2 regions of the Amycolatopsis sp. NPDC058986 genome follow, and region 2 is predicted to be linked to the other one. Evidence: riboswitches for the same ligand, from Rfam matches in the RefSeq annotation. Region 2 holds a riboswitch; the other holds the start of a gene.
What was found. Region 2 has a riboswitch for glycine ahead of gcvP (aminomethyl-transferring glycine dehydrogenase). Riboswitches for the same ligand answer to the same signal wherever they lie in the genome.
Positions count from the first base shown of each region.

Region 1: it holds a riboswitch for glycine, as region 2 does, so the genes downstream of both, gcvP (aminomethyl-transferring glycine dehydrogenase) here and gcvP (aminomethyl-transferring glycine dehydrogenase) in region 2, are expected to answer to the same signal.

Region 1 covers NZ_JBHYJW010000042.1:4,646-8,445, reverse strand. Annotated here, with positions in the region: gene ACFW0G_RS30605 (aldehyde dehydrogenase family protein) at 1-1,239, shown strand, start outside; gene ACFW0G_RS30600 (3-oxoacyl-ACP reductase) at 1,242-2,009, shown strand; glycine riboswitch at 2,226-2,319, shown strand; gene gcvP (aminomethyl-transferring glycine dehydrogenase) at 2,473-3,800, shown strand, end outside.
Region 2 covers NZ_JBHYJW010000001.1:363,581-367,380, reverse strand. Annotated here, with positions in the region: gene gcvP (aminomethyl-transferring glycine dehydrogenase) at 1-1,327, opposite strand, end outside; glycine riboswitch at 1,496-1,599, opposite strand; gene ACFW0G_RS01700 (MerR family transcriptional regulator) at 1,646-2,224, opposite strand; partial or broken gene ACFW0G_RS01695 (TetR/AcrR family transcriptional regulator) at 2,525-3,154, shown strand; gene ACFW0G_RS01690 (bifunctional nuclease family protein) at 3,256-3,729, opposite strand.

The DNA of each region.
Region 1 (3,800 bases), on a different contig from region 2:
GTCGCTCCGGGCGACCGTGCCCGGATCCTGCGTCGTTTCGCCGACGCCGTCGAGAACGACATCGAGAACCTCGCGCGGTTGGAGGTCACGAACTCCGGGCACACGATCGGCAACGCGCGCTGGGAGGCAGGCAACGTCCGTGACGTCCTGAACTACTACGCCGCCGCGCCGGAACGCCTGATCGGCCAGCAGATCCCGGTGCCAGGCGGGGTGAACGTCACGTTCCACGAGCCGCTCGGCGTCGTCGGCGTCATCGTGCCGTGGAACTTCCCGATGCCGATCGCGGGCTGGGGTTTCGCGCCCGCTCTCGCGGCCGGGAACACCGTGGTCCTCAAGCCCGCCGAGCTGACGCCGTTGACCGCGATCCGGCTCGCCGAACTGGCGCGCGAGGCGGGTATCCCCGAGGACGTCTTCCAGGTACTGCCGGGCAAGGGATCCGTTGTGGGACAACGGTTCGTCGAGCATCCGGCAGTACGCAAGGTCGTCTTCACCGGGTCGACCGAGGTCGGCAAGCGGATCATGGCGGGCTGCGCGGCGCGGGTGAAGCGCGTGACGCTGGAGCTGGGCGGGAAGAACGCGAACATCGTCTTCGCCGACGCCGACGTCGAAAAAGCTGCCGCGACCGCGCCGTACGGGGTCTTCGACAACGCGGGTCAGGACTGCTGCGCGCGTTCGCTGATCCTCGTGCAGTCGAGCGTGTACGACCGGTTCATGGAGCTGCTCGAACCCGCCGTGCGTGGCGTGGTCGTCGGCGATCCGGGGTCGGAGAAGACCGAGATGGGACCGCTCATCTCGGCCGCGCATCACGCGAAGGTGGCGTCCTACGTCGGTGCCGGGACGCCGGTGGCCTTCCGGGGGAGCGCGCCGGACGGGCCGGGGTTCTGGTTCGCGCCGACCGTCGTCACCCCGCCGAATCTCCAAGACCCCCTGGCCACGGACGAGATCTTCGGCCCGGTCGTCGCCGTCGTCCCGTTCGCAGAGGAGGCCGACGCGGTCGACATGGCCAACTACACCGAGTACGGACTGTCCGGGTCGATCTGGACCCGCGACGTCGGCCGAGCGTTCCGGGTCTCCCGCGGCGTCGAGTCGGGGAACCTCTCGGTCAACTCGCATTCGTCGGTGCGGTACTGGACCCCGTTCGGCGGGTTCAAGCAGTCCGGTCTCGGCCGTGAGCTCGGGCCGGACGCCGCGACGGCGTTCACCGAGACCAAGAACGTCTTTCTGAGCACGGAGGAATAGGGATGGTGCAGCGTTTCGAGGGCCGCGTCGCGGTGATCACCGGCGGGGCCAGCGGGATCGGTCTGGCGTCCGCGCGGCGCCTGGCGAGCGAAGGCGCGAAGATCGTCATCGCCGACGTCGCGCCGGAGCCGGGCAAGGCCGCGGCGGACGAGGTCGGCGGCGTGTTCGTGCAGACCGACGTCACCGACGCCGAGCAGGTCGAGGCCCTGTTCCAGTCCACAGTGGACCAGTTCGGCTCGGTCGACGTCGCGTTCAACAACGCCGGGATCTCGCCGCCGGACGACGACTCGATCCTCACCACCGGCATCGACGCGTGGCAGAAGGTCCAGCAGGTCAACCTGACCTCGGTGTACCTGTGCTGCAAGGCCGTCCTGCCGCATATGCAGCGGCAGGGGAAGGGCTCGATCATCAACACGGCGTCGTTCGTGGCGGTGCTGGGCGCGGCGACCTCGCAGATCTCCTACACCGCGTCCAAGGGCGGCGTGCTCGCGATGAGCCGCGAACTGGGCGTCCAGTTCGCCCGCGAGAACATCCGGGTCAACGCGCTGTGCCCCGGGCCGGTGAACACCCCGCTGCTCAAGGAGCTGTTCGCGAAGGACCCCGAACGGGCCGCGCGGCGCCTCGTGCACGTCCCGGTCGGCCGGTTCGCCGAGCCGGAGGAGATCGCCGCCGCCGTCGCCTTCCTCGCCAGCGACGACGCCAGCTTCATCACCGCCTCCCAGTTCCTCGTGGACGGCGGCATCTCCGGCGCCTACGTGACCCCGCTGTAACGGCAATCTCGCGTGATCCGACGGCGACCTGGCGTGATCAGACGGAGATCTCGCGTGATCGGACGGGGACCCCGGCCAAACACGCGAGATCTCCGTTCAGTCACGTGAGGTCGCCGTTCAATCACGTGAGATCGCCGGTGTGGTGTGGGCGGGGAGAAGTGGACGGGGGGTGAAGCCGCCGGGTACGGTATGCGCGACAACTACAGATCGGGCCGTCGAGCCGGAGCGGGAGAGTCCTCACGAACGTGGTGGGGCACCGAAGGAGCAAACTCCCCGGAATCTCTCAGGTATCCACTACCGCTTCGTGCGAGGCCACTCTGGAAAGCAGGCGTACCCACGCCTCACCCAAGGTGAAAGCCGTGCTGTGTTCGATCAGGAACGCACGGTGAAACTCTCAGGTGCCATGACAGAGGGGGAGTTCCAGCGCACCGGTCTACCCAGTGCCCGGCCCGAGGAGCTCCCCATCACATCGACACCGTTCGACACCCGGCATATCGGCCCATCGGTGGCCGAACAGGCCAAGATGCTGGCCGAATGCGGTTACGGCAGCCTCGACGCGCTCGTCGCCGCCGCGGTCCCGTCCGCCATCCGCAGTGCTCACGGCCTCGATCTCCCCGCCGCCGCGTCCGAAGAGGACGCCACCGCCGAACTGCGCGCGCTCGCCGCGCGTAACCGTCCGATGACGCAGATGATCGGCCTCGGCTACCACGACACCGTGACCCCGCCGGTGATCCGCCGCAACGTGCTGGAGAACCCGGCCTGGTACACCGCGTACACGCCCTACCAGCCGGAGATCTCGCAGGGCCGTCTCGAAGCCCTGCTCAACTTCCAGACCATGGTCGCCGACCTCACCGGCCTGGCCACCGCGAACGCCTCCCTGCTCGACGAGGCCACCGCCGTCGCCGAGGCGGTCACGCTCATGCGGCGCGCCTCGAAGTCCAAGTCGAACGTCGTCGTCCTCGACGCCGAATGCCTGCCGCAGACCATCGCCGTGGTCCGCACCCGCGCCGAGGCGCTGGGCATCGAGGTCCAGGTCCGCGACCTGCTGACCGGGCTGCCCGAGGAGTTCTTCGGCGTCGTCGTCCAGTATCCCGGCGCGTCCGGAGTGCTGCGCGGTCCCGGCTTCTACCACGCGATCTCCGGTTCGGCGAAGGCCGCGGGCGCGCTGTTCACCGTCGCCGCCGACCTGCTGGCCCTGACCCTCATCACCTCGCCGGGTGAGTTCGGCGCCGACGTCGCGGCCGGCTCGACGCAGCGCTTCGGTGTCCCGCTCGGCTACGGCGGCCCGCACGCCGGGTACATGTCCGTCCGAAGTGGACTGGAGCGTTCGCTGCCCGGCCGTCTCGTCGGGGTCTCCGTCGACACGGACGGCAATCCGGCGTACCGCCTCGCGTTGCAGACCCGCGAGCAGCACATCCGCCGCGAGAAGGCGACGTCCAACATCTGTACCGCGCAGGTGCTGCCCGCCGTGCTCGCCGCGATGTACGCGGTCTACCACGGTCCGGACGGCCTGCAGCGCATCGCCGCCCGGGTGCACGGCCTGGCCGCCGGGTTCGCCGAGGCGTTGCGGCAGGGCGGCGTCGAGGTCGTGCACGAGGGCTTCTTCGACACCGTCGTCGCGCGCGTGCCCGGCAAGGCGGCCGAAATCCACGCCGCGGCGAGGGAAAGCGGCATCAACCTCGGCCACGTCGACGCCGACCACGTCCGCGTCGCCTGCGACGAGGTCACCCGCCCGGACGTCCTCGCGAAGGTGCTGCGTGCGTTCGGCGTCGAAGCCGCGCCGGAGGAGAG
Region 2 (3,800 bases):
ACGAAAGCCGCTCGCGCGTCGTGGTCTCGTCGCAGGCGACGCCGACGTGGTCCGCATCGACGAGCCGGAGGTTCACCCCGAGGTCGCGCGCGGCCGCCACGATCGCCGCCGCCTGGCCCGGCACGACCGCGGTCACCGTGTCGAAGAACTCGCCGTGGCGCATCTCGATGCCGCCCTCGGCGAGCCCGGCGGCGAACACCGTGGCCATGCGATGGGCGCGGTACGCGATGGCCCGCAGTCCTTCCGGGCCGTGGTACACCGCGTACATCGCGGCCATCACGGCGAGCAGCACCTGCGCGGTGCAGATGTTGGACGTCGCCTTCTCGCGGCGGATGTGCTGCTCGCGGGTCTGCAAGGCGAGCCGGTACGCCCGCGCGCCGTCGGCGTCGACCGAGACACCGACGAGCCTGCCAGGGACCTGGCGTTCGAGGCCCTCGCGGACGGCGAGGTAGGCGGCGTGCGGTCCGCCGAAGCCCATCGGCACGCCGAACCGTTGTGCCGAACCGATCGCGACGTCCGCGCCGAGTTCGCCGGGCGAGCGCAGGAGGGTCAGCGCGAGCGGGTCCGCTGCCACCACGACGGCGGCGCCGAGTGCCTTCGCCTCGGCGATCACCGGATCCAGCTCGCGCACCGCGCCGGACGCGCCGGGGTAGCTCAGCAGGACGCCGAAGAAGTCGCCGCCGAGGCCGAGCCCGGTGATGCCCTGGGACAGGTCGGTGACGACGAGCTCGATGCCGAGCGGCTCCGCGCGAGTACGCAGCACTTCGATGGTCTGCGGCAGGGTGTCCTCGTCGACGACGAACCGCGCGGACTTCGAGCGGGTGGCGCGACGGACCAGGGTCATCGCCTCGGCCGCGGCGGTCGCCTCGTCGAGCAGGGACGCGTTGGCGATCGGCAGGCCGGTGAGGTCCGCGATCATCGTCTGGAAGTTGAGCAGCGCTTCCAAGCGGCCTTGGGAGATCTCCGGCTGGTACGGCGTGTAAGCCGTGTACCAGGCGGGATTCTCGAAGAGGTTCCGGCGGATCACCGGCGGGGTGATCGTGTCGTGGTAGCCGAGGCCGATCATCTGCACCATCGGCCGGTTGCGCGCGGCGAGCGCCCGCAGTTCCGCCAGTGCCTGTGCTTCCGTGGCGGCGGGCGGCAGGCCCGGGGTCCTGGCCGAAGCCCGCAGGGAACCAGGGACCGCGCGCTCGGCGAGTTCGTCGAGTGAGGCGACGCCGACGACGCCAAGGATCCGGGCGAGTTCCCCGGGCCCGGGGCCGATGTGCCGGTCGGCGAAGGGAATTCCCTGCTCCAGTTCGGCGAGGGACGGACTGGGTTCGGTCACGTGAACCTCCCGGGACGGCGGGGACGGGGCCGGACAACGTTGTCCTGGCCCTCCCCACTCTGTCCGTACCCGCAGGGCGCCTGAGAGTTTCACCCGTGTGTTGAGCCGGGCTTGCACCTTCGGCGGAGCCGTCAGGCTGTGTCCTGGCGACCCACTTTCCAGAGGCGTCTCGTCCGCGCGGTCCAGGGTGCCTGAGAGGTTCCGGGGAGGACTTGCTCCTTCGGCGCCGGGCTCAAGGTTGTTGATGGCCCGGTCTCTCCCGCGCGGATTCGTCGACCGCGGAACAGAGCCTACCCTGACGCCCTCGAGCGCCGGTGATCACCCGGTGCGACGGGCGTTGCGGCGCTGGGTCAGCTCGTCCGGCACCATCGACTCGACCTCGCCGCCGTCGGCACGCTCGGCCGGGAACTCGTGGATCGTGCCGCTGATCTCCTGCATGGCCCCGCTGACCGCGATGCCGAACACACCCTGACCGCCCTGGAGCAGATCGACGATCTCCTCCGGCGACGTGCACTCGTAGACCGTGGTGCCGTCCGAGAACAACGTCACCTTCGCCAGATCACGCACTCCGCGTACCCGCAGGTGATCGACGGCGACGCGGATGTTCTGCAGTGAGACCCCGGTGTCCAGTAAGCGCTTCACGACCTTGAGGACCAGGATGTCCTTGAACGAGTACAGCCGCTGCGATCCCGAACCGTGCGCGGTACGGATGCTCGGCGCGACCAGCTTCGTCCTGGCCCAGTAGTCGAGCTGCCGGTAGGTGATCCCGGCGATCTGACAGGCGGCGGGGCCCCGGTAGCCGACCAGTTCGTCCGGAAGCGAGGCGTCGGGGAACAGTTCACCCTGCTCGCCGCCGGCGACCTGAACAGGCTGCTTCTCAGGACCAGCCTCGACCACGCGTGCCTCCCCTCGCCCGACCTGGCGGCCGGCGAACGACAAGCCGGTCGGACCCAGGAGTGGGACCGGCCGGGATGAATCGCCACGTCCGTGCCCCCGCGTTCGCAGCACAGCGGATCGCGGGGTCGAATCACATCGTGGCGATTTACCGCCTTTGACGGTAAGCGCATGCAAGGTGCCGGTCAACGCGACGCGCGGCTGGCCTCAAGTTCGTGTTGAGCCTTTAGTCCGTTCGCCGTACGAGCCCGGCGAAGAGCGGGCCGGCTGGACAGTTTTACTCAGGCGTGTTAATTTTTACTCATGCAAGTAAGCACTGACACGCAGGCGGAGCTCGGCCTCTCCGTGACCGAGGCCGCCCGCCGAGCACAGATCATCGGCGCGACCATCGCGACGATGGCCCAGGTCGGCTATCGGAAGACGACGTTCGCGCGGATCAAGGAACGCGCCGGGCTGAGCAGCACCCGGATCATCTCCTACCACTTCACCAGCAAGGCAGGGCTGATGCAGGCGGTGCTGAGCACGGTGATCGAGACGAAGAGCCGTTTCCTCGCGGAACGGACCGAAGGCCGGATCGACGCCGCGGACCGGCGGGGGAACCTGCGGGCGCACATCGAGACGTCGGTGGCGTTCCTGCGTGACTACCCGGACTGTGTGCGGGTGCTCGCGGAGATGACCGCGAACGCGGAGGACGAGGACGGCTGGGGCATGGCCGGGCCCGTGCTGAACGACCTGCGGGTGGGGAGTGTGTACCGGCAGTTGAAGCAGGGGCAGCGGGAAGGCGCTTTCGGTGACTTCGCGCCGGACGTGATGGCGATGTCCATCGCCCAGGCCATCGACGGCGTGGCGGCCCAGTTCAAAACCGACCCGTCGCTCGACATCGACCGCTACGGCCGGGAACTGGCCGACCTGTTCGAAAGGGCCACCGCCCCCGCCGCCGGGGGTGCACCCGGCGGCACGACGACGGGCCGCGCTTCCGCTCATCGGCATCGATGGGGCGGAGGTCGCGGCCCGCGGTGGCGTGGCGGCGCGGATCAGGTGTCGGCGCCGCGGAAATCCTCTGGGGAGACGGAGTCGAGGAACTCGCGGAACTTCTCGACCTCGTCCTCCTGTTCGTCCGGGATGATCAGGCCGGCTTCCTCGAGGACGGCGTCGACGGCGTGGATGGGGACACCGATCCGCAGTGCGAGCGCGACGGAGTCGCTCGGGCGGGCGGAGACCCTGATGTCGCCGTCGAAGACGAGCTCGGCGAAGAACGTCCCTTCCTTGAGGTCGGTGATGACGACCTGTTCGAGTTCCCGGCCGAGCGCTCCGATGACCTCTTTGAGCAGGTCGTGGGTGAGCGGGCGGGCGGGGCGGACTCCTTGTTGCTCCAAGGCGATGGCGGTTGCCTCGACCGAGCCGATCCAGATCGGCAGGTACCGTTCGCCTTCGGTCTCCCGCAGCAACAAGATCGGCTGATTCGCGGGTAGCTCCACCCGCACGCCGACGACGCGCATCTCGCTCATCGGGCTTCGCCTCCTCTCGTGCGCACGGGCCGCAACGCTGTCCCGGCGTCGGCGCCGACATCCTCGACGCT